3 regions of the Shewanella sp. T24-MNA-CIBAN-0130 genome follow, and region 3 is predicted to be linked to each of the others. Evidence: predicted binding sites of a transcription regulator. Region 3 holds the regulator's gene; each other region holds the start of a gene.

Region 1 (10,434 bases), on a different contig from region 3:
ATTTAGAACTTAAGAGTATAACTTGCACGATATTCACGACCGTAGTTGTTATACAGATCAGCGTTATCGTATGTACCAAAAGAGCTCAACACTGGATCTTCATCTGTTAGGTTATTGATGCCTAACAGTAGTGAACCATAGTTACCCGCATCATACACATAACTTAGATTGTGGATTAACCAAGAATCTAAGTTACCTGTGTCATCATCTTCATAAGTAGAAGCTGTGTAGCTCATGTTCCAAGATACACGATGGTCACCCATGCTGTAGTTAGTGGTAAAGTTAGACTTATAGTCTGGTGAACCATTCCAACCAGCCGTATCAATCGCTTCACCGCCAGCTTCAACTTCTTCGATGTATTCTAGCACGAAGCTGTTGTTCCAGTTAAAGCCAATATCACCAATTGCTGTTTCAAACTTCGCGTTTAACGCGACATCTATACCAGTAATCTCTAACTTGTCAGTGTTACCGTAACCAGTACCAATTTCTAAAGCACGACCTAATGAACCATCCGTAGTTGGAGCACGGTTAACATAGAAAGTTTCATTTTCTTCCAGCGTACCCGCAGCAATACCACGCATTACGTTGGTGTTAGTACGTTGACTGATTACATCATCAATATTGAGGTTAAAGTAATCAACCTTAATACCGATGTCATCAATGATATCCCATGCTACACCAAAGTTGATGTATTCTGACGTTTCTGGACCTAGGGTATCGTTAGCACGAATGTAAGTATCGTACTGTTTTTCGCTACAATCGGCATCAGAAGTACCTGATTGTTGACAGAATGGATAATCTTTACCACTTTCAGCGCTGAATGTGGTTGCCGCATATAACTGATCTAATGCTGGAGCACGGAACGCTTCAGAGTACGACGCACGTACGACAACGTTTTCCAGTGCTTGCCAGCGAACAGAGGCCTTAGGCGCAAAGTTATTACCAAAATCACTGTAATCATCGTAGCGAGCCGCAAGGTTTAATTCAACGTCATCTGTTATCGGTAGAACCGCTTCATAGAACATTGCCCATACTTGACGATCGCCGCCTGCAGAGTTACCCGCGCTACCACCAATCAAGCCAGCTTCTGACTGAGCGTCATACACTTCACTATACTGTTGGTCAAAATATTCCATACCGACATAATGTGCAACGGCACCAGCAGGTAATTCAAACGCATCAAAACCAAGACCTGCACTGTACTGATCAAATGTGGCACGACCTTGAGTTAAGGTTGTAGCTTTCATATTATTGATGCCAGCTTCAGAACCTAAATCAATATCATTTGCTTGGTTATAAGCAAGACCGGCATAGCTTAAGTAGTACTCACCGATAGACTTGTTATCGGCGATATTGTGATGGTAGTAAACTTCCCACTCAGCATCGTTTAGTGCACTGATAGTACCGCGTAAACCGGTAAGGTAATCTTGGTTATAATCGTCTACGTTACCATCACGAGTACCAATACCAACCCAACGGAAGTAACCAGTAGTTTCCTCACCATATGGGTTATGCGGGTTGTCTGCAGCCATGCTATTCCAAGCTGCAGCTGGAGGCGCATAACGACCAAACGAGTTACCTTGAGTTACCATAACACGGCCAAACCATTCTACGTCTTCAGCAATTTCATAGTTAGCATCAACATAGACTGTATTACGCTCTGTAGAGGCTTTGTTATAAGAAACGTTAGCAAACGCATACATACAGTAAGTAGAACCAGCTCCACCCCAATCGTTGTCTGCTTTAACAGTTTGGAATACATTTGAACCGTATTCTGATTCTAAGTCATCACATAATAGTGATGCTTGAGTAGTAGAGAAATCAGGTGCCGCAACTGTTGCGCCATAGATACTCCAACCAGCAGTTTCTTCATAGGCTTGGATTTCACCATCACCATTGAAGTCTGTCATGCTTGCTGCCGTATATGGACGGTCTGCGTCAGAGATCCCTTTACGGTCTTGGTGGTCAAATGAGAAAGTAATGTTACCTTTGTCCATTTGATAACCAGCGACAACCGAGAATTCTTTACTTGTCAAACCACCGTCTTGGTCACGTGAGCCACCACCAACGTTGAATTCAATACCTTGATAGTTCTTTTTCATGATGATGTTAACAACACCAGCAATCGCGTCAGAACCATAAGTAGAAGATGCACCGTCAGTTAAAATTTCAATACGTTCTACTGCGGCCATTGGGATAGCGTTCAAGTTAGCAGATGCACCACCTAGCGTTGGTGAACCTGGGAAACGCTTACCATCGATAAGTACTAGGGTACGGCTTGAACCAGCACCACGTAAGTTAATCGTTGCTTGCGATTGTGCAGAACTACCTGAACGCTCAGAGAATGAACCGAAAGAGTTTAAGTTACTGTTACGAAGTGCGTCAGCAACTGTAAAGTTACCTTCCATCTTCATATCTTCCGTTGTAATTACGGTAACTGGCGAAGCGCCTTCAAGGTCAGAACGCTTAATACGTGAACCAGTTACCTCGATACGTTCTACTTTTGCGCCATCTTCAGCAGCAAAAGCTACTGGTGCAGCGAATGCAGTTGCAGTTGCAGCTACACCACCGATCAGTGCTAAGCGCACTGATTTAGCTAATACGTTCTTATGCATTGTCTATCTCCCTGGACTTTTATGTCTTTCTTATAATATTGACGACCATTTTAGGTGTCTATCGAATGAGGGCTTGCAACGAATTGACTACAAACACTCAATTGCAGGTGCAATAAAATCACATTTAATACAACTAATCAACATTTGAAACACCATAAGCGCAAAAGTTAATCAAATGTAACAACTAAAGCTGTTAATAAATATGAACAGAGAGTTTTTTTTATCAATTTAAACAACAGCTTGAAATAAATCATGTTCAAATAAAATAAATATCCAAATCCAAATAAAAAACCTAACATCATGTTTTGCTTTACGATTTCTTCGAAGTTGATATTTTTTTTATTATTATGGCGAACATAAAAAATGTTAACTGTTCATAATAGGGATAAGTAGCAGTTGTTTAACATTTTGTATCCGGCGGGATCTACCATAACTTTAGATAGTCAGATTTCAGCTATCAAACGATGCTTAATCCCCCTGTACTTAATAAATTGTTAATTAATACAAAGAAAAAGACAGCTCATTTTATCTCGCGCTAAAAGACATAAAGTAGAGGCTTAGGTTAGTAAACTTAAAGCAATATGAGTTGATTATTTACCAGTGAGTCAAAGCTATGTCCACACAGTTGCAAAATAGGCTCTGCGATGGGTTTAATTTGTTTACTAATGTAATATTCATAATCAATATTTTGTGGTTTTGCTTCAATGGCTTGGGCACCAGTAAGAGTCATGATGTAGCGGATTTGTTGACCTTTTCGAGTAACGTTGACGTCGCCTAAAATTTCACCAAGCTGTTTAGCCGCTTTTACATGGGGTGATGATTTAGCGGTATAATCTTCAACGTTGCGTCTTAAGCGCTTTTTAAAAATGAGTTCATCGTCTCTGGCACCATTGTTAATGGCCGCGATCTCATTGCTCAGGTAATCAATGATATCCTCACCTTTGAAAAACAGTTCATACAAATGATATTGCATCCTACGCGCTATCGGGCTCCAATCACTTCTCACCTGCTCCATGCCTTTAAAAGTCAGCTTCAATTGTTGCTCATCATTGAACACCGCACCGACATAACGCTTTTTGCTGCCTTCATCTGAGCCCCTAAGCGTGGGCATAATAAACTGTTCAAAATGTGTTTCAAATTCGAGTTCTAGATAACTGCTTAATTGGTATTCTTGTGCGCACCAATCAAGCCAACGTTGAGTAATTGATACCGACAGGTGTTTACCGACGGCTTGAATATCTTTGATGCCATGATTATTCCCTAACCACACAAATGTGGAATCAGTATCACCATAAATCACCTGATAGCCGCATTCTTCTATCCATTGTTTGGTCAGTTTCATTATTTGATGACCGCGCATGGTAATAGAACTGGCTAATTTTGCATCATGAAATACGCAGCCTCGAGAGCCAAGCACGCCATATAATGAATTCATAATAATTTTTATCGCTTGCGATAAAGGGGCATTTTTATCACGTTTAGCCCGCTCTCTTTGTTCTGCAAGGCTGGCGACTAATGCCGGTAAAATGGGCTTGTCCCGGCTAAATTTAGCGCCTAAATAGCCATCCACGGCGGTGGTATCATTATGTAAATTTGTCGCATGTAACCCTTCGACTAAGCCTTTAGGATCGATAAGGAATGTTCTGATAATCGACGGATACAGGCTTTTAAAGTCTAATACTAAGACATCTTTATAATAACCCGGGATAGAGGACATCACATAGCCGCCAGGGCTTTCTAACCCTTCACTTGCGGGGAATGCTGGTGCCACAAAGCCACTTCGATGTAAGTGTGGTAGATACAAATGATAAAATGCCGCAATCGATGCGCCAACGCGGCCAAACTCCAAGCCGGTTAACTTAGCGCGTTCAAGTGCAAAATCTAATAGTTGGGTTTTTTCAAAAATATCCCACACTAAGCGACAATCAGTCATGTTATAAAAAGCCAGTGCATTTTTATCTTGCTCAAACAAATGAGTAATTTGTTGACCACGATTTTCAACATGGTCAATGGCTTTACCTTCAGCCAATAATTGCCGCGAAACCGTCTCTAACGAAAAGCTATCAAATTGATAAAACGCGGCTTTAAGCCAATCAATACCATCTAAGACTACACGCCCAGGTAGAGATAATGTCTCAGGTCGATATTTGTCGGCCACTTTCCAACTCAGTTCGCTATTACCTCGGCCTATGATTAATGGAATTTGATGTAAAACACAGCGTTTGAACAACAAGGCTAAATCAAAGGTCACCACAGCCCAGCCGATAATAATATCGGGATCATAGTCGCTAAACCACGCAATTAATCGATGGATAAGTTCAACTTCATCCTTAACCCAAATGATAAAGTCATGACACTCTGGTTGTGGTTCGCCCACCATAAACACGCATTGATAATCGGCACCATACAAACCAACCGAATAGAGTTCGCCGGCAAAACTGCACTCAAAATCCAACGAAATCATCTTCAACGGTATCGAGGCAAGTGGGTTTGTGGGCATTTTTCTGGCACGATTAATCGATAACACTGGAATGGTTGAAGCGGGATTAACCTCTTGATAATGCCCTATGCATTCAATATCTAAGGCGATAAAACGCTCAATAAGGTAGCGTTGCTCAGGCCTTATATCGGCTTCAAATAAACTAATACCGACATCATTAGCAATGCGACTGAGTAATTTTAATTGCGTATTTGACTTAAGATACAAGGCACTAATGGGCTCATGGGCAAAGCTCATCAGTGATATCGATTGCGCTTTAAGCGCAAAACCGACGGTGTTAATTAATTGATTGACATCTTGTTGACGGCAAAAACATATCACCTCACTGTGATAAAGTTCAGCTAAGACAGGACCCTGAGCGGTTTTGATATAATACTGGAGGACTAATTGCCCATGACGATAAATGGCATGGCGAGTTAATACTTGTCCCATCACATTGGTATAAGTAGGTTGATGATTTGTCGGCTTCACTACGGGTTTGAATTCCTGCACAAGTTTACTCAATTTGATTTATTACTTCGTGGCATGCTAATTCACTGTTATTATGTACAGCATAATTCAGTCTATGTAGAAATCATACTTCCTATGCTAGCGGATAATATAAAAAGTCAAATTCGCACCATTTATAAAGAAATTGCCGCATCTATGCCGCAATTTCGTTCTCGTCGCGAACAAAACTATATGGTAGCGGAAATATCTAAAACTTTAGCAGGTGAGTATGACAAAGACCGTCGTATTATTGTGGTTGAGGCGGGTACGGGTATTGGTAAATCCTTGTCCTATATATTAGGCACGATACCTTTAGCTATCGCCAGTAAAAAGAAAGTCTGCATTGCCAGTGCAACCGTAGCACTTCAAGAACAATTACTTCATAAGGATCTGCCTTATTTTTTACAACAATCAGGTATTGAGTTTAAGTTTGGTTTAGTCAAAGGTCGTCAACGCTATGTGTGTTTAGCCAAACTTGAAGCCATGATTGGTGCACAAGACAGCTCACAAATAGCCATGTGGCAAACTAAACCCGATCAGAGTCAAATTAATGAATTACAAAAATTACATCAAGATTTTCATCAAAAACGCTGGAATGGCGAAATAGATACCTTAGAGCATCCTATTCCTGATTTTTTATGGCAACAAATTTGTTGTGATAAGCACAGTTGCCATCGTCAAGTGTCGGCTCACCATAATTGTCCGTTTCATAAAGCCCGTGAAGATGTCGACACTTGGGATGTATTAATTGTTAACCACAGCCTGCTATTTGCCGATTTAGAGCTCGGCGGTGGCGTCATTTTACCTGAACCAGAAGACATGTTTTATGTCATCGACGAAGCTCATCACCTGCCCCTTGTTGCCAGAGATTTCTCCAGTGCGCAAGCGACACTGCGGGGAGCATGTGATTGGTTAGATAAGGCATCAAAAACCTGTTCAAAATTACAAAATCAACTTAAAACCACCCATATTATCGCTCCAGTTCAAGCGATGCTCGATCACGCCACAGAATTAACCAATTTACTGACCCAAGTGGCTCATTATTGTGATACTCAACCCCAGCTATTTGCCAATCCGGAATCTAGGCTTCGTTTTGAACACGGTAAGTTACCGCAATCATTATTAATACAGGCAGAAAATCTTGCCACGGCATCCGGCGCCGCGGTAAAGCAATTTAATAAAGTGGTCTCAGTCTTAAATGAAGCCATCAAAGATGGTGAAGTGCCTAAACATCAGTCGGAAGGATTATTGTCTGAAACCGGCGTCATCTTACAAAGGCTAGATAACTTACATAAGCTATGGAAGATGATGGCCAAAGAAGACAGCAAAAAAGGCGCGCCTATGGCACGTTGGGCGGAGTTAATTACCGGCAAACAACAAGATTATTTATTTTGTTCATCACCCATAGAAGTCGGCTTTATGCTGGAATCCATGTTGTGGCAAAAGGCCGCTGGAGTGGTATTGTGCAGTGCCACGCTGCGGGCGTTAAATAGCTTCAACCATTTTGCCCACCAAGTCGGATTATCAATCAACGATGGCAGTCGCTTTTTAGCCTTACTATCGCCTTTTGACTATGAGAATAATGCAACCTTATTCATTCCTCAAATGGTTAATGAACCTACCAACGATAATTACACCGCCGAACTGGCACAACATATTGTGACATTAATCGATGGTGAAATGGCCACTTTAGTGCTGTTTGCATCATACTGGCAAATGGACAAAGTGGTTGAATTCGTCGAAGGTAAAATCCCTAAGGACCAGCTTTTTGTTCAAGGTGCAATCCCGCGCCAGCAAATATTAACGCAACACAAAAAACGTTGTGATGAGGGGCTACCCAGTGTTATTTTCGGCACCGGCAGTTTTTCTGAGGGCCTTGATTTACCGGGAGACTATTTAACAAACTTGATCATCACCAAGCTCCCGTTTGCGGTTCCTACATCACCGGTAGAACAAGCTCACGCCGAATATGTAAAAGTAAAAGGCGGTAACCCATTTTTACAGCTGACAATTCCCGATGCGTCACGTAAATTAGTCCAAAGTTGTGGCCGACTGTTACGAAATGAGCAAGATTATGGCCGAGTGACCATTTTAGACCGTCGTTTGGTCACTAAACGTTATGGCAAATCATTAATTGATGCCCTTCCTCCTTTTAGACGTGTTATCGAATAGGTATTGAGTTGGATTTATTATTAGACCCTAGCCATTGGGCTGTATTAGCGGTCATCGGTATTATTGCTGGTTTTATTGACGCCATAGTTGGCGGTGGTGGGCTTCTTTCTATTCCGGCATTGCTGACCGTCGGTATTCCACCACATTTAGCCTTAGGGACCAATAAACTTGCTGCTTGTTTTGGCTCTCTTACCTCAAGTTACACCTTTTATAAACAACATTTATTTACTCCTGCATTATGGAAAGCGTGCTTTTTTGCCACACTGATAGGATCTATTGCAGGTTGTGGTTTAGTGTTTCTTATTGATGCTAAATGGTTAGAGAAAATATTGCCATTGCTGATTATTAGTATCGCGATTTACACCTTATTGAACCCCAAAGCCATGGGCGAAAAAAATATAACTGTCCCCAAATCTCGCTCGCCAAAGTACAAACAGATTAGCCAAGGTTTTATTTTGGGTGGATACGATGGTTTTGCAGGACCTGGTATTGGTGCCTTTTGGACGGTAACGTCTATCTCACTGCATAAGCTCCCTCTACTTCACAGTTGTGGCTTAGCGCGAGTGATGACAGCAGTGAGTAACATTACAGCATTAATTATCTTTGCCTCGGTGGGGCAAGTGCAATGGATGCTTGGCTTGTGGATGGGTGTATGCATGATGGCGGGGTCATTTATCGGCGCAAGAAGCGCGATTCGATTCGGAATACCTTTTATTAAACCAATATTTATTATTATGGTATTGTCGATAGCAGTCCATCTTACGTGGAGTGCATGGGTATGAACACCCAACAATTAGTCTCAATGTTAAAACAGCAGCTCGTGCAGCTTGAACAAGATGCCTTAATTCATGACCAAAATTTGGCACCTTCTCAACGTCAATCATTAAAAGATATTGAACGTTTTAACAGTCAGTTATTTGCCCAACAAGGTGCTCAACTAAGCCCTTGCATTACACAATTACGTAAAGATATCAAACAACTCGAAAAGCAACTTTTCCTTAAATTGGGTAGCAATGTTATCCAACTCAGTTGCGATCGGATTCAAGACCGATTTAGTGCGTTACGCAGAGCCTTGCTTACCACTGACATCAATCTTAAATCCGAACAACAGCGTAAAGCCAGTAATCGGGCTCGATATGCTAAAAAACAACAACAAACAATACAAGACAGTGGCTTTGGTTGGATCGCCAGTAATGTGATGCAAAACAGCCATCAACTCTATGCAGAACTCAATAAACATTTAAATTGGGCAAAAAAAATAGAGCAAAAAATACAACAATTGGAAGCAAATCTTGAATTCTGTCATAGTGATGACAAGATAAAATTGCAAAATGATATCCTATCAACGCATCGTCGTTTAGGAAAATGTAAACAAGCAACCAGTTATATAGAAGAGCGTATTCAACTTTTTGAACGACCTCGACAAATTCACCCACGTTAAGGAGAAACAATGAAATCTTTATTTACCACTAGTGCGCTTTTGGCATTGTTATCGTCATCATCTGTTCTAGCCGCTAATTTGACTATTCCCATGTCTTTTGAGTATCTAGCGCTTGATGGTACAGAGGTTGAAACCAGTATGTTCAACCACCAATCAGATTTAGCGTTAACCAATGGCACCCATAAAATTGCTATTCGTTATTATGATGTGGTTGATGATTCCTTTAGTGATAGCCAAACCTTTGTAAAATCAACGCCTTTAATTTTAACGTTAATGGTGGATGGCGATCATCAATACCAGTTGCAGGCTGCTGAAGGCAAGGTGATCAAAAATCCAAAAGCGTTCGCAAAAAAACCACAAATTAGCATTACTCGTCAAGACAATGGGTCGGTTACTTACAGTGTCAAACAGACCGATTTTACTGACGAATCATTTATGACGAGTCTGTTTCAAAGTAAAAAACAACATGATATTGAAACCTTATCGGCTTCAGCAACGAGTAACGCTAGCCAATCGGTACAAACATTACCGGTAATCGCAGACGTTGCAACAGCGACGATGAGCGCCCCCGATGTCACTCCAGTACCGGCAGCAACGGCTCAGAAACCGAGTCCGGCAAAAGCCGAACAAATGCTGCAGTATTGGTGGTTACAAGCCGATGATAAAACGCGGAAAGAATTTATGGGCTGGGCAATCAAACAACTCTAATCTTGATGTCTATCCCTTTTGTATATCACGCCAGCTATTCACAGCTGGCGTTGCCTAGTACCCATCGTTTTCCAACGACCAAATATCATAATTTATACCAGCATGCGCTCAAACATCACTTGTTGATTGAGCAATGTCGTCATACTCCGATGCCAATGACCAAAGAGGCCCTTTTTCGCGTACATTGCCCGCAGTATGTAGAACAATTTATCAATGGCACCTTAGATCACAAAGCCCAAAGGCGCATTGGTTTCCCGTGGAGTACAGCATTAGTCACCCGTACTTTACACGCGGTAAATGGTACCCGTTTGTGTACCGACTTAGCGCTTGAACATGGAATAGCAATTCATTTAACCGGTGGTTATCATCATGCTCACTATAATTATGGTAGTGGCTTTTGCATTTTCAATGACTTGGTTATCGCAGCTAGATTAGCCATTGACTCAGGAAAAATAGATAAAGTACTCATTTTTGATTGCGATGTTCATCAAGGCGATGGAACGGCGACC
Region 2 (10,434 bases), on a different contig from region 3:
CTGACTTCTCAGATTGAATACGCTGATAGATCTCTTCACGATGAACAGACACTTCTTTAGGTGCATTAACACCTATACGTACCTGGTTACCTTTAACACCTAACACAGTAACTGTGACTTCGTCACCGATCATTAATGTTTCGCCTACTCGACGAGTCAAAATTAGCATTCGATTGCTCCTTTAGTTCGATCTGCATAACACGCTTTATCCGTAATATGCGCTCATTATAAGGTTTGCTTTACATAAAATCATAGTATCAATTTCAAAATACGTCAGTTTATAAAGCATATTCTATTAGGAAATCATAAAATTTGACGATTGGTCGTCTTTTAAAACGAGATTAACGTAAAATAAACCAATTTACGTTATACCACTCAGTTGTTAAATAATTCATTACAGCAAACCAATAACAAAAACGATAGGAAGGGAAAACAAATACCAAGTGCTATATTTGAGCACACAATAAGTACTGTCCAACTAACAATCCTTTTAAACGCTTTTACTGCTAGCAAGATAGTTCACTATGCCAAATCTGCTCATAGCACTCAAGACATAAAGTCGCATATCTTAGACTTCATGTCTCAATTGCTATCAAAAACGCTAATCTACAGATTTCATTAACGTAAACGTTCGTTTACCCATGGTTCCACAAGGGCTAATGCTGCGGCTAGATTCTCAGGCTGAGAACCACCCGCTTGTGCCATATCTGGACGACCACCACCCTTACCACCAACCTGTTGTGCAACCATTGCCACGAGCTCGCCCGCTTTGACCTTTTTAGTTAAATCATTGCTGACGCCAGCAATTAAATTCACTTTACCGTCTTTAGCTGTGCCGAGCACAATAATCGCAGACTTTAGTTTTTGCTTTAGCTCATCTTGTAAACCACGGAGTGAACCTGGGTCAATACAGTTAAGCTGTTTAACTAACAGTTTAACACCATTTATCTCCACTGCATCCCCTGCCATATCGGCACTGGCTGCTGCGGCTAACTTATCTTTCAACTGAGACAACTCTTTTTCTAACTGTTTGACTTTATCTAACTGCGCTTTTAATTTAGCCACAACAGATGCACTGTCTGATTTAAGTAGTTGCGCGGTTTCATCTAACACGGCTTGCTGATCGGCAATATAAGCCATAGCAGCAACACCAGTGACGGCTTCAATACGACGCACACCTGCAGCAATACCGCCCTCTGAAGTGATTTTAAATAAACCAATATCGCCCGTGCGGCCAACATGAGTACCGCCACATAACTCGATAGAGAAATCGCCCATAGTGACAACACGTACCTGATCATCGTATTTCTCACCAAATAAAGCCATTGCGCCTTTTTCTTTAGCTTCATCAATGGCCATTTCAGTGGTGCAAAGTGCATGGTTACGGCGAATTTGGGTGTTAACTAAGTCTTCTACAGCTTTCAACTCTGATGGTTTGAGCGCTTCAGAATGAGCAAAGTCAAAACGTAGGCGTTCAGGGTTCACTAATGAGCCTTTTTGAGACACATGAGAACCTAACACTTGGCGTAATGCAGCATGCAATAAGTGAGTCACGGAATGATTTAACTGAGTACGATGACGTAACTTTTTATCCACTTGCGCGGTTAACTGCTGGCCTAGCACTAATTGGCCTTGAGTTAATTGACCCTCATGACCTGTAGCCGGACCAAACTTATGCGTATCAGCAACGTTAAATACCACACCATCGGCTGTCAGTTGGCCTTTATCACCCACCTGCCCACCTGCCTCAGCATAAAATGGGGTGTTGTCTAATACGACAACGGCATCTTGACCCGCAACCACGGTATCAACCGCTTTACCGTCAACATATAAAGCAATTACGTTCGGCTGCCCTGTGAGTTCGGTATAACCACTGAAAGAGGTTTGTGCATCAATAATTAGCTGACTATTATAATCTGCACCAAAGTTACCTGCGGCTTGCGCACGGCTTCTTTGCTGCGCCATTGCAACGTCAAAGCCGGCTTCATCAACATTAATATCGCGTTCACGACAAACATCAGCCGTTAAATCAATAGGGAAACCATAGGTGTCATACAGCTTAAATACGGTGTCGCCATCTAAAGTATCACCTTGGAGGGTGTTCAGCGCGCCATCTAAAATCACTAAACCGCGCTCAAGGGTACGGGCAAACTGCTCTTCTTCGGCTTTTAAGGCTTTTTCAACAATGGCTTGAGATTGTGTTAACCCATTTGCGGCATCGCCCATTACGCTGATAAGCGTTGGCACTAATTTATAGAAAAAGGCGTCAGTCGCACCAAGCTTATTGCCATGGCGAACAGCTCGGCGAATAATGCGACGTAATACGTAACCGCGGCCTTCATTTGATGGCATCACACCATCGGCAATTAAAAATGCACATGAACGGATATGATCAGCGATGACGCGTAGTGACTTATCTTCTAAATCAGTAATACCAATAATATTAGCGGCTTGAGCAATCAACTGCTTAAAAATATCGATTTCGTAGTTTGAATGTACACCCTGCATAATGGCAGCAATACGCTCAATACCCATGCCGGTATCGACTGAAGGTTTAGGTAGTGGCAACATTTCACCGTCTGCTTGACGGTTATACTGCATAAATACAATATTCCAAATTTCAATAAAGCGATCGCCATCTTCTTCAGGTGTGCCAGGGCGGCCACCCCAAATATGATCGCCATGATCGTAGAAAATCTCGCTACAAGGGCCACAAGGTCCGGTATCACCCATCTGCCAGAAGTTATCTGACGCAAACGATGCACCTTTGTTATCGCCAATACGGATCATGTTTTCAGCTGACACACCAATTTTTTTAGTCCATAGGTCATAGGCTTCGTCATCTGTTTCATAAATGGTGACACATAAGCGTTCTTTTGGCAGCTTGAGTGTTTCGGTTAAAAAGGTCCATGCGAATCGAATCGCATCTTCTTTAAAGTAATCGCCAAAACTGAAGTTACCTAGCATTTCAAAAAAGGTATGGTGACGAGCGGTATAACCCACATTATCAAGATCATTATGCTTACCGCCCGCACGAACACAACGCTGAGATGTTGTTGCGCGGCTGTAATTACGCTTATCCATACCGAGGAACACATCTTTAAATTGGTTCATGCCCGCATTGGTAAATAACAGTGTTGGGTCATTGGTGGGAACGAGCGAGCTGCTATCAACAACCTGATGTCCGTTATCTTCAAAGTACTTTAAAAATGCACTTCTTAACTCTGCTGTAGTCTGAAACATAAATGGTCCTGAATAGAGAAAATACAAAAGTAACGAGCTTGGCATGCAAGCCAGTAAATGTTGGCATTATATACTGAATTTACGTCAACATGCGAGATGAGTGGTTTGATTCCCCTCTTAGTTGAAATCCATAAGAGTAGCCAATAACAAGCAAATATTAAAATCCACTGACCATAGGCATTACTATTGCAATTAGGCGTTATAAATAGGGCTATTAGATTGAGTGCAATAAATATTAGCGGGTCTTAACAGAAAGTAATTTGTTCATGAACACAAATTAGCAGTAAAAAGTAATCAATAAGAGGCTGGCTGCTTTAACGAGTCGTGTGTTGCTACGCGTAAGTTGCAGATATAAAAATGGCTACTTGAGGTGGGCTTTGTTGGACGTTGATGTTAAAACAGTGAATAACTACGGGGTATAAGTATTAATACCATTAACACTTATGCTGTACTCATGTACTCATGTACTCAATGATAAAAAACATATTGAAGTGATAGGATCGTTAACTGCTAATCACTATTGTTAGGGTCATTATACTGACTCATCATTAGGAACATCATTAAGTGCGTATGTACTTACAGGATATTTCATGGCGGGAATATTCGCGGCGCGCAAGATGCGCTACCGCGATATATTTGACTGACTGGCTTAGAATACCTCGCCAGTTTCAAGATCGACATTCTCATCATTTTCAGTTTTTGAGCCTGATGCATTAGCACCACCGTTCAATAACATAGCACGAAGAGTGGTATTGATTTCACTGGCAATGGCTGGGTTTTCAGTTAGAAACTTACCCGCATTAGAGCGGCCTTGACCAATTTTTTCGCCTTTGTAACTGTACCAAGAACCCGCTTTATCAACCAGCTTATGAGCAACGCCTAAGTCAACTAACTCACCGGTACGATTAATACCTTGTCCATAAAGAATTTGAAATTCAGCTTGCTTGAATGGAGCGGCAATTTTGTTTTTAACCACTTTAACGCGGGTTTCATTACCCACGACTTCGTCGCCCTCTTTAATTGCACCTATACGACGAATATCTAAACGAACTGAAGCGTAGAACTTAAGCGCGTTACCACCAGTAGTCGTTTCTGGACTACCGAACATAACACCAATTTTCATCCGAATTTGGTTAATGAAAATAAGCAAAGTATTAGATTGCTTGAGGTTACCAGCAAGTTTACGCATTGCTTGGCTCATCATACGAGCGGCTAGGCCCATATGCGAATCACCAATTTCACCTTCAATTTCAGCTTTTGGCGTTAACGCTGCAACAGAATCGACCACAATAACGTCGACAGCACCAGAGCGGGTTAACGCATCACAAATTTCTAATGCTTGCTCACCGGTGTCTGGCTGTGAACAAAGTAAGTTATCAATATCTACGCCTAGCTTTTTGGCATAAATAGGGTCAAGTGCATGCTCAGCATCAATAAACGCACAGGTTTTACCTTCGCGTTGCGCCGCTGCAATCACTTCCAGAGTTAACGTCGTTTTACCTGATGACTCTGGGCCGTAGACTTCAACGATACGTCCCAGTGGCAAACCACCCGCACCTAGAGCGACATCCAATGAAAGTGAACCGGTAGAGATAGTTTCAACATCCATTGTGCGATCTTCGCCCAACTTCATAATTGAGCCTTTACCAAATTGCTTTTCAATCTGACTTAAAACGGCGGCAAGTGCTTTCTCTTTATTTGGATCAACCTTCATTATAAAACCCTCTAAGGCATTCAATACGTTTAGTAAAATGCTGTTTTGACTTAGGTGAAATGATGTAAACCATTTCAGTATGTTCATCAGTATACTGTATAGTCATACAGTATCAAGTGCTGAGCGCAATTTATTTTTTAACCTGTGATAATTGCCTTTTCACATCAATATTTTATCCAGATATACTTTTTATTATGAATCTATTTATACGCTGGGGACAAATATTGTTAAGATTAGCCCCATAAAATTACGCCCCCTAAGATTGATTAAATAGTGAAGTGTTCATAATGACAGTAATTGATACCAGCGATTTAGAAAAACACACCCCGATGATGCGTCAGTATTTGAGCTTAAAAGCTGCTCATGCTGATATGTTATTGTTTTATCGGATGGGTGATTTTTATGAACTGTTTTACGATGATGCTAAACGCGCTTCTGAAATGTTGGGCATTTCTCTCACCGCTCGCGGGAAAAGTGGCGGCGATCCTATTCCCATGGCAGGTATTCCCTATCATGCCGTTGAGGGCTATTTAGCAAAATTAGTTAACATAGGTCAGTCTGTGGCCATTTGTGAGCAAATTGGTGACCCCGCAACATCAAAAGGTCCAGTAGAACGCCAAGTCGTGCGTATTGTCACTCCAGGCACTCTAACCGACGAAGCCCTACTGCAAGAAAAACAAGACAATTTACTGGCGGCACTTTATCAAGGTAAAAACGGATTTGGATATGCCACACTGGATATTTCATCAGGTCGTTTTGTGGTTGCAGAGTTACCCACCCGTGAAGCATTAGAAGCTGAATTACAACGCACGAATCCTGCCGAATTACTTTACAGTGAAGATTTTACTGACATGTTATTAATCAATAATATGAAAGGCATTCGTCGCCGTCCAGAATGGGAGTTTGAGTACGATACTTGTGTGAATTTACTGCTCAGTCAATTTGGCACCAAAGATTTACATGGTTTTGGGATGAGTGATGCTCGATTGACGTTACAAGCTGCAGGTTGTTTAATGCAGTATGTAAAAGATACTCAAAAAATGGCGTTGCCACATATCAACGCCATTGTACGTTTTAATCAATCGGAATCGATAATTTTAGATGCCGCGACTCGACGTAACTTAGAATTAACACAAAACTTGTCTGGCGGACGTGAGAACACTCTTACGTGGGTATTAGATAATACCGCAACCCCTATGGGAAGCCGCATGTTACAGCGCTGGATCCACGAACCATTACGACATCGCCAAACGATTCAATATCGCCATAACGCTGTCAGCGAATTGATTGAGCGAGACTTATATCAGACGCTACATGAACAGCTAAAAAGCTTAGGTGATATTGAACGTATTATGGCACGTTTGGCACTACGCAGCGCCAGACCACGTGACTTTTCACGTTTAAAGCAAGCATTAACACTTCTGCCTGAGATCCAGCAAACCTTAGCGGTATGCCAGCAACCTCGATTGAGTACATTAGTCCAATTATTAGGTGAATTCCCACAACAACACGACCTATTAGCACGCGCTATTGTAGACAATCCGCCCATGTTAATTCGTGATGGTGGCGTTATCCGTACTGGCTACAATAATGAATTAGACGAATGGCGAAAGTTAAGTGAAGGGGCAAGTGATTATTTAATCGAACTTGAAGCTCGCGAGAAACAACAAACAGGGATTAATACCTTAAAAGTGGGTTATAACCGCGTCCATGGTTACTATATTGAAGTGAGCCGTTTACAGTCAGACAGAGTGCCACTGAGTTATCAACGCCGCCAAACACTTAAAGGGACTGAGCGTTATATCACCCCAGAGTTGAAAGAATACGAAGAAAAAGTACTCTCAAGTCAGGGAAAAGCACTCGCACTTGAAAAACAACTTTGGGAACAGCTGTTTGACTTATTACTGCCAAAATTACAAGAGTTACAGCAGTTTGCTACTGCTGCTGCAGAACTTGATATATTGAGTAATTTTGCAGAACGTGCCCAGACCTTTAATTACCAATGTCCGCAAATGACTCACGAAACTGGTATTCATATTGATGCGGGTCGCCACCCAGTGGTTGAACGAGTCAGCCAAGCGGCGTTTATTGCTAACCCTGTCGCTTTAACACCGCAACGGCAAATGCTAATCGTTACCGGTCCTAATATGGGCGGTAAATCAACCTATATGCGTCAAGTGGCGCTCATTACATTAATGGCACACATTGGCTGTTTTGTGCCCGCAGATTCTGCTCAAATAGGTGAGATTGACCGTATTTTTACCCGCATTGGTGCCTCTGATGATTTGGCATCGGGTCGCTCAACCTTCATGGTTGAAATGACCGAAACCGCCAACATTTTGCATAATGCAACCGCAAACAGTTTGGTGTTGATGGATGAAATAGGCCGTGGTACTTCAACCTATGATGGGTTAGCGCTCGCGTGGTCTGCTGCAGAATATCTCGCTAAAAACCTTAGTGCACTGACATTATTTGCCACTCATTATTTTGAACTCACCCAACTGCCCGAACTGTTACCGTCAGTGATTAATGTGCACTTAGATGCCATAGAACACGATGACACCATTGCTTTTATGCATTCGGTACAAGAAGGTGCGGCAAGTAAAAGTTATGGTCTGCAAGTTGCGGCGCTCGCAGGTGTTCCGGCCTCAGTCATTAAAGCGGCAAAACAAAAACTGCATCAACTTGAAAACCGTGACATGAGTTTATCACAGCAAAATCCGATCCAAGTGAGCATGAATTTATTACCTCCAATACCAGAGCCGTCGCCAGTGTTGGACAAGTTAGCGCAAATTAATCCTGATGATTTAACCCCTAAACAGGCATTAGATTATTTATATGAATTAAAGCGTTTAAATAACGTAAGCTAACAAATAACGTAAGTTAACAAATAATGCCGTTTGGTAGCTTACCCATCTCTTATACCGAGTTGAGGTTATTGAAACCGTGGAAGTCGGCCAAGGCTTCCACTCCAATACTGCATTTCGCGACCATGTAGCACAGCAACAATGATAGGCTGACACAATAAGCAGGAATAATGAGAGACTAAAAACGAGAGACTGAAATGGACTAAAAGTGGGGACGCGGCGTCAAAAAACATCGGGGGGGGTGAGGCAAATTGTTTAACAAACTTTTTATCTTAACAAACGATTGAGCTTACGTTTACATCGATTAAGCTCAAATAAATTAACGAGATAAACCTAAATACATGAGATGGAGTATTAACCACTCATATAGGTTCTCAACCCGAATACCGACAAAACCTTAAGCTGTACTTATTGAACAATTATCGATTCAATATTCATTAGTCTCTGAATAATGCTTCAACTGAAAGCCCTTGCGCGCCAAGTAAATCTTTTAAGCGTTTGAGAGCTTCAACTTGAATTTGGCGCACTCGCTCACGGGTTAACCCGATTTCAGCACCGACATTTTCTAATGTTGAAGGTTCATATCCGAGTAAACCAAAACGTCTCGCCAGCACTTCACGTTGTTTAGTATTAAGCTCATTTAACCACTCTACAATCGAATTAGATAAATCTTCATTTTGTACGCGATAATCTGGACTGACGGAATCATCATCAGCAATGACATCTATTAATGCTTTCTCATTATCGCCACTAAATGGCGAGTCTACCGAGGTAATTCTTTCATTTAGTTTTAACATGCGACTGACATCACCAGTGGATACATCTAATTTTTCGGCAATCTCTTCTGCGGTAGGTTCATGGTCAAGTTTTTGAGCAAGTTGTCTTGCTGTGCGCAAGTACACATTTAATTCTTTAACAATATGGATGGGTAAACGGATAGTGCGAGTCTGGTTCATTATCGCTCGTTCGATGGTTTGTCTAATCCACCATGTTGCATAAGTGGAGAATCGGAAACCACGTTCAGGGTCAAATTTTTCTACCGCTCTGATTAAACCTAAGTTACCTTCTTCGATAAGATCGAGTAGCGCTAAACCACGATTGTTATATCTTCTGGAAATTTTAACGACAAGGCGAAGGTTGCTTTCGATCATGCGGTTGCGAGATTTTTCGCAGCCTTTGAGGGCTTTACGTGAAAAAAACACTTCTTCCTCTGCAGTCAGTAGCGGAGAAAAACCTATCTCACCTAAATATAATTGAGTAGCATCTAAATTTTTCTGTAAGTCATCTTGGACTTTTTCTTCAATCTCGAGTTGTTGTACCAAATCACGGTGATCGGTTGTATCTCCCGGTGGTTGTTTAGCTAGATCGACAAGATATTCTGCTGAAGCAGTATTATTTTTGCGGCTCATAATTGCTCTCCCAAACCTAATTTATGTTATTTAATCTACTGCAATTGCTTATCCTCCGTTAATTATGTGACTAAACAATTACTGTTTAGGTAGATATCGTAATGGGTTGACAGACTTACCATGAAAGCGCACTTCAAAGTGAAGCATAACTTGATTAGTCCCGGTACTGCCCATTTTTGCAACTGTTTGACCTGCACTCACATATTGCTTTTCTTTAACCAGTATCGTGTCGGCATGCGCATAAGCACTTAAAAAATCATCATTATGCTTGATAATCACTAAGTTGCCATACCCGCGCAGTGCATTACCTGCATACACGACTCTCCCATCTGCTGCGGCTTTAATAATATCGCCGCGGTTACCAGCAATCTTTATCCCTTGATTGCCTTGTTCTGATGCCGAAAAATATCCAACTATTCGACCTCTAACTGGCCAGTGCCATTGCTGAACTTGCTGTGGCAAATTTGCGACAGAACCTATTGCACTTTGGTTAATTGTTTGTTGGGTAGTTGTTACAGAATACGCAGGCTTGACTTTGTGATCAAGAACTTTTTTCGTTCTGGCTGAAACTACTGCTGGGCTTGACTTTGGAATATCCTTCGGTTTGATTGTTTCTAATTGAGAACGATTTGAGCTCGAAATATATGGTTTGGTAACGGCTTGTGTTTGTACAGAAGTAACATAAGGTTGAGGTGCTCGAACGGTTGTCGATGGACGATTATTAGTGGCCGCTAAATTAAGTACTTGCCCAGGATAAATAATGTAAGGAGACGATAAATGGTTCAAACGGGCAACGTCCACAAAATTACGCCCTGCCCCCCAAGCAATTGAATAAAGCGTGTCACCTTTCTTTACTTTGTATTTGTTCGTTTTTAATGAGCCTTTATGATAACGAGGACCATGATTATTTGACGATAAACTGTCAACCGGCGCGGGACGATCAGCTTGAAAGCTGCATCCAGTGAGCATAATTGCTAAGACCAAAAAGTGTGGCCAACCGGTATTCATCAAACAAAATCCTTTTAGGAGAGGTACGTGATTGTTAGGCTAAAACAAGCTTGTTGCAAACGAAAATATCGTTAATGTATCAAACCTCATTTTATCATGTTGACTAAGCTCAACTCGGGATAAGAGACGGGATAAATCGATAAAAACAGGTTTACGCCAAGTCTGCAATATCAAACTTGCCATTTGTGTTGCC
Region 3 (10,434 bases):
TATCATCGGCTTCCCAGCCAAATAATGCCTGATAAAATGCTTTACCTGCCGCCCAATCATGAGTCGCTAGTTCAATCCAGCAAGGTTGTCCTTGTTGATACTCTTGTACCTGCATTATCATCATCCTCTATAAAAAATAGTTGCTTTTATATGGCCAACATGAAACGTGTCTCATAAGTTAAGTCGATATCAGCAGAAAAGCAAAAAGCCTTCAAACGAAGGCTTTTTTGAACAATTATAATTCTATGTAACAAGTTAAGATTATTTAAATACCGGTAAGATATCCGCCATTGCCAGTAAGTGACATGTTGCTGTGATCATCCCAAACAACACCACCAGTACAATCAGCGGAGTCCCACCTGGCACCTTAAAACCGTCGGCATTGGGATATTGTTGCCTCACTTTATAAGCCAACAAAGCGGGTACAATAACGGCCCATATGGTGGCCGCAAGCGCAGCAAATCCAATCGCTAAAATAAATCCATTCGGAAATAATAAACCCAGTATTGTCGGCGGTATAAACGTAACCGCGGCCGTTTTAATCCGTCCGGTGCGTGAATCATCAAAATTAAAGAGATCGGCAAGGTAGTCAAACAGCCCGAGTGTCACCCCTAAAAATGATGATGCAACGGCAAGATTGGCAAACAGGGTTAACATGTTATCAAGCCATTGGCTGGCAATCACCCCCGACAAGGCCGCGACTAACACCCCGATATTGCCCCCTTGCGCAATAATATCGGCAAACTGGCTGCGTTGAATATTGCCCATTGTCGCCACTAACCAACACACATAAATAACCAATGCGATACTGGTTCCAGTAACGATGGCTTTCACAATCGTATTGGCATCTTTACCGTAATACTTTACTAAGCTCGGCACGTTACCGTGATAACCAAAACTGGCCAACCCAAAAGGAATAGCAGCGAGTAAATAAGGCAGATAACGCGACTCACCATCGGGTGACGCCAATTTCACCGTGTCAATGTCGATTAATAAATTACCGATAGCCAAGAAGAAAGTGATCATCATACCACCGAGCATGATGGTGGTGATCCGATCGACCGCTTTAGTACTGATAAACACCACAAGTGCCAAGACAATAGCAAAAACCAAACCCGCCACGCTCTGAGGCAAACTAACACCCAGAGCCGATAAGCTGTGATTAACAATCGACCCGCCACCACTGATATAAGCATAGGTTAAAATATACAACACAAAGGCAATAGATACGCCGTTAATCACCCGCCAAAACTGCCCTAGAGTTACGCGGGTTAAGGTGTCAAAACTATCGCCAGGTTCAAAATGCAAATTGGCTTCTAATAACAGCAAACCCGACATTAACATGCAAAACCATACACCTAACAACATGGCTAATGAATAACCAAACCACATTCCTGCACTAACGACCGGCAAGGAAAACATGCCCGCACCGACTGTGGTCCCAGCAATAATCATCGCCCCACCCAATACTGACTTACCGCTAGCTCGATGCTTTGCTGCATTCATGTGGTTGGCCATTATTGTCCGTGCTCCGCTGCCACACTATCAACAATGGTTTGTCTTACTGAAGAACTGAGTAATTTATTGGCATTATCTCGAATTCTTATCACTTCAGAACGATTCTCGACACTGCATAAATATCCCAATTCTTTTAGTTTCACGCTCAAGGTGTTATACAACTTTTTATCATAAAATTCTGGTGCGGTAATGCCATGTAGAGCCCCTAAACGTTGGGCTAACATATGACTATCGGTTTCCAATCCTGAACGCTCAAGCTCCGGATTTATCGCCAGTAAATTAAAGATAATGGCATAGCGTTGCAACGTCTCATTGATGGTTTCAGCAAGCAGTAACACTTGAGTAATATGGTGAGGCGTGATCACCAACTGATCGCTACCGCTCAACAGACCTTGTTCAACCATAAAGTCTAAAATGCAATCTACATGTTTAGGAACATCATCAATACCCATAAAAAGTTCAGCTTTAAGTAATGGGTAAAAATCCATCACTATGGCATGGATTCGGGTGCGATCGCACACATCATAGTGCACTAAACAACTGGCGATGAGTGAAGGTAATGCCATTAAATGAATAATATTATTACGGTAATAACTCATGGTAATAGCAACTTTTTCATCAACCGAAATTATCTCGCCAATAAGGTCCTTAGTACTGACAAACTTATTTAACGACAGACAATGATCAACAATTGACTTGCCATTACCCTCTGCAACGGATGCGTAATGGGTATAAGGCACTGTGTTAAGTAATGCTAAATACAAATCAAGCTGACGTTCTAACTGGCTTCTTTCTAATGCATTTTGCTCTGATGCCAATAACACTAAACTGGTCAATGTCACCGAGCTGGCCGCAGCAGCGCCGTTGATATTGGTCATTACACGATTGGCTAGTAAGTTGACCGATGGGGTAAACCATGATGGTTTCTGATCAGGATCGTTCGCAATCTCTTTACGCCATTCTGGCGCCTGCTCGTTTAAGAAATGTTGTAAATTAATCGGCTCACCAAAGTTCACATAACCTTGGCCAAAATTGCCTAATTTACGCAGAGCCCCAAATAACTGCCAAACAGATTCTTTTTTCTTTTTCTTACCGCTTAATTCTTTATGGTAAGTGGCCACTTCCATCACATGGTCATAACCTAAATACACAGGCACTAAGGTCACAGGGCGTTCAATGCCACGTAACACACTATTAATAGTCATCGCTAACATACCGGTTTTAGGCGCTAGCAAACGCCCGGTACGAGAACGACCACCTTCAGTGAAATACTCGACCGAATAGCCCTTAGCAAATAACTGATCTAAGTATTCACGAAATACTGCGGTATAGAGTTTTTTTCCATTAAAACTACGACGGATAAAGAATGCTCCGCCACGACGGAACATAGGCCCAGCAGGCCAAAAGTTAAGATTAATACCGGCAGCAATGTGCGGTGGAACCATACCCTGATAATACAAAATATATGACAACAGTAAGTAATCCATATGACTACGATGACAAGGCACATAGACAATTTCATGGCCGTCATGATGTAACTGCCTTATCTGTTCTGCACCTTTGATATTGATACCACTGTATAATTTGTTCCATAACCAAGTGAGGAAGCGCTCGGCAATGCGCACAAAACTATCAGAATAGTCAGCGGCAATTTCATCAAGGTATTCAATGGCGGTTTCACGGGCTTTCTCGACAGATACTTTTTTGTTTACCGACTCTTCTTCAATGGCTTTCTTGATTGCATCAGATTTAAGTAACGACGCAAAAAGCACTTGCCGATTCGGTAATTGCTGCCCTGTCATCACTTTGCGTTGACGGCGGAAATGCACTCGCGCAACACGGATTAATTTGTGAGCAATTCTTTTATCGGTACCGTGTTCATCAGCCATAAGACGAAGCGATAATGCATTAGAAAACTGTACAAAATTGTGGCGACCTAGAAACAAAATCATTAGCCATTTTCGCAGCCAGGTCGGGTTTTCCCTTTCAAAAAAAGCCGCTTTCATGCTGTCATCTTCTTTACCCGGTGTGCGACCCCAATAAAGGCTCACAGGCACCAACTGAATATCTAACTCAGGACATTGACGATGAAGCGCTAACAGACTGGTAAAACTATTAATAAATTTTTCACCGCTTTCGCGTTTACCAAAAAGCGGTTTGCGGCCTTCAAGACAAACGATGCGTGATACTTTGAGGCCATCCAATTGCAGTGGCTCATATGGACTGGGCATACCAAAGCTCTCAGTGATTTCGCTTAATGCAGCGGCATCACTGATTGATTCTGTTTTCATAACATAAATCAGAGGTTTAGATGGATCTAAATTAAGATCGTCAAAAGGATCATGTGGCACAACAACCGTGAGTACCATCGATTTTTGAATCCATTTTAACGCTCGTAAAAATATTGAATCTGGTTTTGACATGGTTATTTTCGCAACATAAGCCACTGTAATATTGTCGTATAGGATACCAGAAACCAGCCTGCTTACACTATCAGACCGATTTATCTTTACGCTTGAGTTCTCACTATCAGAAATAACATCAGACAATCAATACACAATAACTAATAGAAACAGGTTGTTGAATGATACTTGACCAACAATATTCAAAAAAGAGTTGGTTAATACTTGCACGAACAAAAACACTGTATATAATGACAGTCACTGTATAAAAAGACAGGAACCATCATGAGACCGTTAACGCCGCGCCAAGCAGAAATTTTAGACTTAATTAAAAACAATATCACCGAAACAGGTATGCCACCCACTCGTGCTGAAATTGCGAGTCGTCTTGGCTTTAAAAGTGCTAATGCCGCCGAAGAGCATTTAAAAGCATTAGCCAAAAAAGGTTTTATCGAGATCATACCTGGTACCTCGAGAGGTATTCGTTTACCTCATGAAGAACAGCTTGAAATCGGTCTGCCACTCATTGGACAAGTTGCTGCTGGAGAGCCTATTTTGGCGCAAGAGCATGTAGAACAATATTATCAAGTCGACCCAAATATGTTTAAACCCGCCGCAGATTTTTTATTACGGGTTCGTGGTGATAGCATGAAAAACATTGGTATTTTAGAAGGCGACTTGCTCGCTGTACATAAAATGCAACAAGCGCGTAATGGTCAGGTTGTGGTGGCGCGTGTTGATGATGACGTCACCGTAAAACGATTCGAACAAAAAGGTAATATGATTTATCTGCATGCAGAAAATGAAGATTATAACCCGATAAAAGTAGATTTAAGTTGCCAAAGCCTAACCATCGAAGGGCTTGCAGTTGGCGTTATCCGTAATGGAGATTGGTCATGAACAAACTAATGGGCGTAGCGCCACGTCACCCAGGCTTATGGGTAGATTTAACTGAAACAGATCTGCATGGCAACCAAACCATTCAAACATTACAAACTGTCACCCAAGGTGAAGCAGAACTGAGTCAATTGTGTAGCCAACTGGCGACGTTGAGCCAACAAGGCAGATGGATTGTATTAATTAGTCCACCTCACATAGGCTATAAGCATATGCTGGCCAGTGCTGGAGTGAGAATGGATCGTATTTTACTGGTGCACACCAAAGATGAAGTCGAAACATTATGGGCCATGGAAAAAGCTCTCACGAGCGGAACTTCTAGTGCAGTGGTTACTTGGACAAGTTCACTCGATGCTCGCGATAGTCGTCGATTGGAAATTGTCGCTAAGAGCGCGCGAGCATTAGGCGTGGTAATTGAAGATGTGAATGCTCACTTACCTCACAAACATCAACTTGTTAACTCTACATTAACAAGTGGAGCAGGTAATTTTTGCTCATTTCACTAAGCATAAATCCTTAATTACCAAGCCCTGCATTGAATTCAGGGCTTTTTTTCATCTTTTTTTAGCCTATTTACCAACAAAGTGATCTTGATCAATGTTTAATCTACAAGTAATGTGGTTAACAAGGATGAAACATTCTTCATCTTTAATTGGATAAAATGACAGTAATCAAGATTACTGTCAGACAAATAATCCAAATAGAAATTGATAAGTTCAGTCGTAGGTACAAGCGTGGTGCACAGCTAACAATAAAAGCGTAGACAGTCTGTATACAACCACCAGAGTACTTTGAGTTCATCAAGCTTTTTTCGGGAACCGAAGAGTTTGCATAGAGCTGAGATTTACTGTGTGACTTTTCTTTGTAGTTGCTATTTTGCAATTAGCAGGGGAGTAGTCTTGTGAAGCAATGGTTGTATTTTTTATTGGTTGTGTGGGTAGCACTTCCGCTTGGGGCAACAGAAATGCCCCTCAACATGACCCAAGGCGTGACGGATATCAGTGGTAAGGTTTATGACCTCCATATGACGATTCTTTACATCTGTTGTGCTATTGGGTTAGTGGTGTTTGGGATCATGATTTATTCGATGATTTATCACCGCAAATCAAAAGGTGCCGTTGCGGCCAATTTTCACGAAAGTACCAAAGTGGAAATTGCTTGGACCGTCATCCCTTTCATTATCTTAATCGGAATGGCTATTCCAGCCACTAAAACCTTAATTGCCATGGAAGATCCCAGCGATGCCGATCTGACCATCAAAATTACTGGGTCACAGTGGAAATGGCACTACAGCTATTTTGATAAAGACATCGAATTTTACAGCTCATTATCCACCCCCAGAGAGCAAATTGATGGCCGTGAGGCCAAAGGCGAAAATTACCTCCTTGAAGTCGATAAGCCGCTAGTACTGCCCATCAATCAAAAGGTGCGTTTCTTGATGACATCTGATGATGTTATCCACTCATGGTGGGTACCCGCTTTCGCGGTTAAAAAAGATGCCAACCCAGGCTTTATCAACGAAGCCTGGACTCGTATTGATAAGCCTGGAACTTATCGCGGTCAATGTGCTGAGTTATGCGGTAAAGACCATGGATTTATGCCTATTGTGGTACAAGCCTTATCGGAGACTGATTTTGATAATTGGTTAGTTGAACAAAAACAACTGGCCAATAATGCTGCAGTCGCTGCAGCCGCATCAATGTCACAAACCTTGTCCCTTGAAGAGCTAAACACGCAGGGCGAGCAAGTGTACATAGCGCGGTGCGCCGCTTGTCACCAACCTAATGGGGCGGGTCTTCCCGGTGTATTCCCATCATTGATTGGCAGTCCTATCATAAAAGGCCCTGTTGACGATCACCTCAATATTGTATTAAACGGTAAACCAGGCACCGCAATGCAAGCCTTTGCCAAGCAACTTAGCGCCATAGAAATTGCCGCAGTGATTACCTTTGAGCGAAATGCTTGGGGCAACAACAGTGGCGATGTTGTTCAAGCAGCTGATGTGGGTAACTTCTCAAGTAGTAACGCGTCAAGCACTGAGCCGATCGAGGTCGTAGCCGATGCAGCAAGTACCATTGCCGCAACAACGACAGACATTACCGATGCGGCCACAGAAAAAACCACTCAAGCTATAGAAGCCGTTGCCAAGGTTGTGACACCTGAAGTTGTTGCAGCGGCAGATCTGCCCACCTTAACCTTGGAGCAATTAATCGCTGAAGGTGAGCAGGTTTATGCCACTGTTTGTGCTGCATGTCACCAGGCCTCTGGCGCTGGTTTACCCGGCGCTTTCCCTTCACTTATTGGCAGCCCTGTCGTTAGCGGACCGGTTAGCGGACATATCGATATCGTTATGCACGGCAAACCAGGCACCGCAATGCAAGCATTTAGTAGTCAACTCAGCCCTCAAAAAATGGCGGCAGTGATTACTTATGAGCGCAATGCGTGGGGCAATAATTCTGACGAGGCGGTGCAAGCTGCCGATGTCGCTAGCCATGGACAGTAGGGGAAAACAATGAGCACAACAACGCACGATACAATTGCTACCGCTCATGATGATCATCATCACGGAGCGCCGAAAGGGCTAATGCGCTGGCTACTCACCACTAACCATAAAGATATCGGCTCGCTGTATTTATGGTTTAGTTTCATTATGTTTCTAACTGGCGGTGCGATGGCTATGGTCATTCGAGCTGAGTTATTTCAGCCGGGATTACAGCTAGTCGAACCTAACTTTTTTAATCAGATGACCACAGTTCATGGTCTTATTATGGTCTTTGGCGCGGTAATGCCAGCTTTTACTGGATTAGCTAACTGGTTAATTCCAATGATGATCGGTGCGCCAGACATGGCACTACCGCGGATGAACAACTGGAGTTTTTGGATTTTACCGTTCGCCTTTTCCATGTTACTAGGTTCGCTATTCATGGAAGGTGGTGGTCCTAATTTTGGTTGGACATTCTACGCCCCACTCTCAACCACTTATAGTCCTGACAGCACCGCTTTGTTTGTATTTGCCATTCATATGATGGGGATCAGTTCGATAATGGGCGCCATTAACGTTATCGTGACCATAGTCAATATGCGCGCCCCTGGTATGACATGGATGAAATTACCGCTGTTTGTGTGGACTTGGCTTATTACCGCATTTTTACTGATTGCGGTGATGCCAGTGCTTGCGGGCGCGGTCACCATGGTGTTAACCGATAAGTTTTTCGGTACTAGCTTTTTTGATGCCGCAGGTGGCGGCGATCCGGTGATGTTCCAGCATATTTTCTGGTTCTTCGGTCATCCTGAAGTTTACATCATGATTTTACCGTCATTCGGCATTATCTCGGCGATTGTTCCGACCTTTAGTCGTAAAAAATTGTTTGGTTATTCCTCTATGGTTTATGCCACTGCCAGCATTGCCGTGCTGTCATTCTTGGTGTGGGCACATCATATGTTTACCACGGGTATGCCTGTGTTTGCAGAGCTATTTTTCATGTATTGCACCATGTTAATTGCTGTCCCTACTGGGGTGAAAGTGTTTAATTGGGTGGCAACCATGTGGCGCGGTTCGATGACATTTGAAACACCGATGCTCTTTGCGGTCGCGTTTATCATCCTGTTCACCATTGGCGGGTTTTCGGGTCTGATGCTGGCAATTACCCCTGCTGATTTCCAATATCACGACACTTACTTTGTGGTGGCTCATTTTCATTATGTGTTGGTCACAGGGGCGATATTTTCCATTATGGCAGCGGCATATTATTGGCTGCCCAAATGGACCGGTCATATGTACAACGAAACCTTAGGGAAATGGCATTTTTGGTGTTCGGTTATCTCCGTCAATGTACTATTTTTCCCGATGCATTTCTTAGGCTTAGCAGGCATGCCGAGAAGGATCCCAGATTACGCTGTACAGTTTGCCGATGTAAATCAAATTGTATCAATTGGTGGGTTCGCATTTGGTTTATCTCAGTTTATTTTCCTCGCGGTGGTACTCAAATGCATTAAGGGTGGCAAACCCGCTGGAGATAATCCTTGGCAAGCAGCAGAAGGCTTAGAATGGTCGATTGCCAGTCCAGCGCCATATCACTCGTTTACCACTCCGCCGGAGATTAAATGAGATGACGCAACCAACAAGATCAAATCGTAAGTTATTAATCATGCTGATTGCTGGATCAATTGGTATGTTTGGATTTGGTTTTGCGCTGGTACCGCTTTATGACGTGCTCTGCGATACATTGGGTATAAATGGCAAAACCCAAAATAGTGCCAGCAGCTATGAAGCGGTGGTGGTTGATAAAAGCCGAACCGTAACCATTGAATTTGTCACCCAAGTTCAATCAAATATGCCGTGGGAATTTAGCCCTAAAGTTAACCAAATAAGCGTGCATCCTGGTGAGCTTACTCACGCACAATTTTTGGTTAAAAACCTGTCTTCACGCGACACCGTAGGCCAAGCGATCCCTTCGGTATCGCCTGGCCAAGGGGCGGCGTACTTCAATAAAACGGAATGTTTTTGCTTTAATCAACAACCCTTAGCAGCGTCTGCCACAGCAGAATTACCACTGATTTTTTACGTGGACCCTGATTTACCAGCGTCCATTAATACATTGACTCTCTCTTATACCCTTTATGACATCACCGATAAACAAGCGATCGACATAGAGCAAGGAGCAGCAAAATGACAACAAAGTATCAACCTTATTATGTACCATCCCAAAGTGCGTGGCCGATAATAGGTGCTATTGGTTTATTTTTAATTGCGTTTGGTGCTGGCAATTATATACAACAATTAACCACAGAAAAAACCTCTGGGGGTTACATTTTACTCGCGGGTTTGGCCGTCATTATTTTTATGATTTTTGGCTGGTTTAAAACCGTTATTGATGAGTCCATGGCTGGATTGTATTCAGCGCAAATGGATCGTTCGTTTAGACAAGGAATGAGCTGGTTTATTTTTTCTGAAATTATGTTTTTTGGGGCATTTTTCGGCGCACTCTTTTATGCACGCATGATTTCAGTGCCTTGGCTTGGGGGCGCATCAAATAATGCCATGACTCATGAAGTGTTGTGGCCTGCCTTTGAGGCTATTTGGCCACTGGTAAAAACGCCTGATGGTACCGCAACCGAAGCCATGCCGTGGACGGGTTTGCCATTAATCAACACCATGATACTGCTAACCTCATCGGTTACATTACACTTTGCCCATACCAACCTCGAAAAAGCCAATCGTAAACCCTTGATCATCTGGTTAGCGCTGACGGTTATTTTGGGTATTGCATTTCTCGGTTTACAGGTTGAAGAGTATAGCCATGCTTACCAAGAAATGGGGCTAACACTCTCTTCTGGTGTATACGGTAACACCTTCTTTCTGTTAACCGGTTTTCACGGTATGCACGTGACGATTGGCACCCTGTTCTTAATTATTTTGTTACTCAGAATTGTCAAAGGGCATTTTACGCCCGACAAGCATTTCGCTTTTCAAGCGGGAAGTTGGTATTGGCACTTTGTTGATGTGGTGTGGTTATGCTTATTCATCTTTGTCTACGTGTTGTAAATCAACATTAATAAGGTCTGGGGTTAGGCTGAATGTAGCCAAGCCCTAAGGCCACCAGCAACACCACAATCA

Evidence for each region. The regulator LexA, encoded in region 3, represses DNA repair genes until DNA is damaged. The targets are predictions, from matches to a motif close to TACTGTATNNNNATACAGTA.
Region 1: dinG (ATP-dependent DNA helicase DinG) is a predicted target of LexA. The motif match lies at 5,650-5,669, and genes of this name have one in related genera.
Region 2: recA (recombinase RecA) is a predicted target of LexA. The motif match lies at 5,050-5,069, and genes of this name have one in related genera.

What each region holds. Positions count from the first base shown of each region.
Region 1 covers NZ_JBEOPP010000006.1:16,197-26,630, reverse strand. Annotated here, with positions in the region: gene AAEZ02_RS03790 (TonB-dependent receptor domain-containing protein) at 3-2,615, opposite strand; gene AAEZ02_RS03785 (DNA polymerase II) at 3,187-5,547, opposite strand; gene dinG (ATP-dependent DNA helicase DinG) at 5,701-7,776, shown strand; gene AAEZ02_RS03775 (TSUP family transporter) at 7,785-8,558, shown strand; gene AAEZ02_RS03770 (primosomal replication protein) at 8,555-9,217, shown strand; gene AAEZ02_RS03765 (DUF2057 domain-containing protein) at 9,227-9,925, shown strand; gene AAEZ02_RS03760 (histone deacetylase family protein) at 9,928-10,434, shown strand, end outside.
Region 2 covers NZ_JBEOPP010000043.1:834-11,267, forward strand. Annotated here, with positions in the region: gene csrA (carbon storage regulator CsrA) at 1-169, opposite strand, end outside; gene alaS (alanine--tRNA ligase) at 619-3,243, opposite strand; gene recA (recombinase RecA) at 3,893-4,957, opposite strand; gene mutS (DNA mismatch repair protein MutS) at 5,245-7,827, shown strand; gene rpoS (RNA polymerase sigma factor RpoS) at 8,262-9,233, opposite strand; gene AAEZ02_RS15745 (peptidoglycan DD-metalloendopeptidase family protein) at 9,312-10,244, opposite strand.
Region 3 covers NZ_JBEOPP010000002.1:132,276-142,709, forward strand. Annotated here, with positions in the region: gene AAEZ02_RS01610 (VOC family protein) at 1-115, opposite strand, end outside; gene mtr (tryptophan permease) at 262-1,518, opposite strand; gene plsB (glycerol-3-phosphate 1-O-acyltransferase PlsB) at 1,518-3,941, opposite strand; gene lexA (transcriptional repressor LexA) at 4,206-4,820, shown strand; gene AAEZ02_RS01630 (cell division inhibitor SulA) at 4,817-5,323, shown strand; gene coxB (cytochrome c oxidase subunit II) at 5,719-7,320, shown strand; gene ctaD (cytochrome c oxidase subunit I) at 7,330-8,925, shown strand; gene AAEZ02_RS01645 (cytochrome c oxidase assembly protein) at 8,927-9,490, shown strand; gene AAEZ02_RS01650 (cytochrome c oxidase subunit 3) at 9,487-10,362, shown strand; gene AAEZ02_RS01655 (DUF2909 domain-containing protein) at 10,370-10,434, opposite strand, start outside.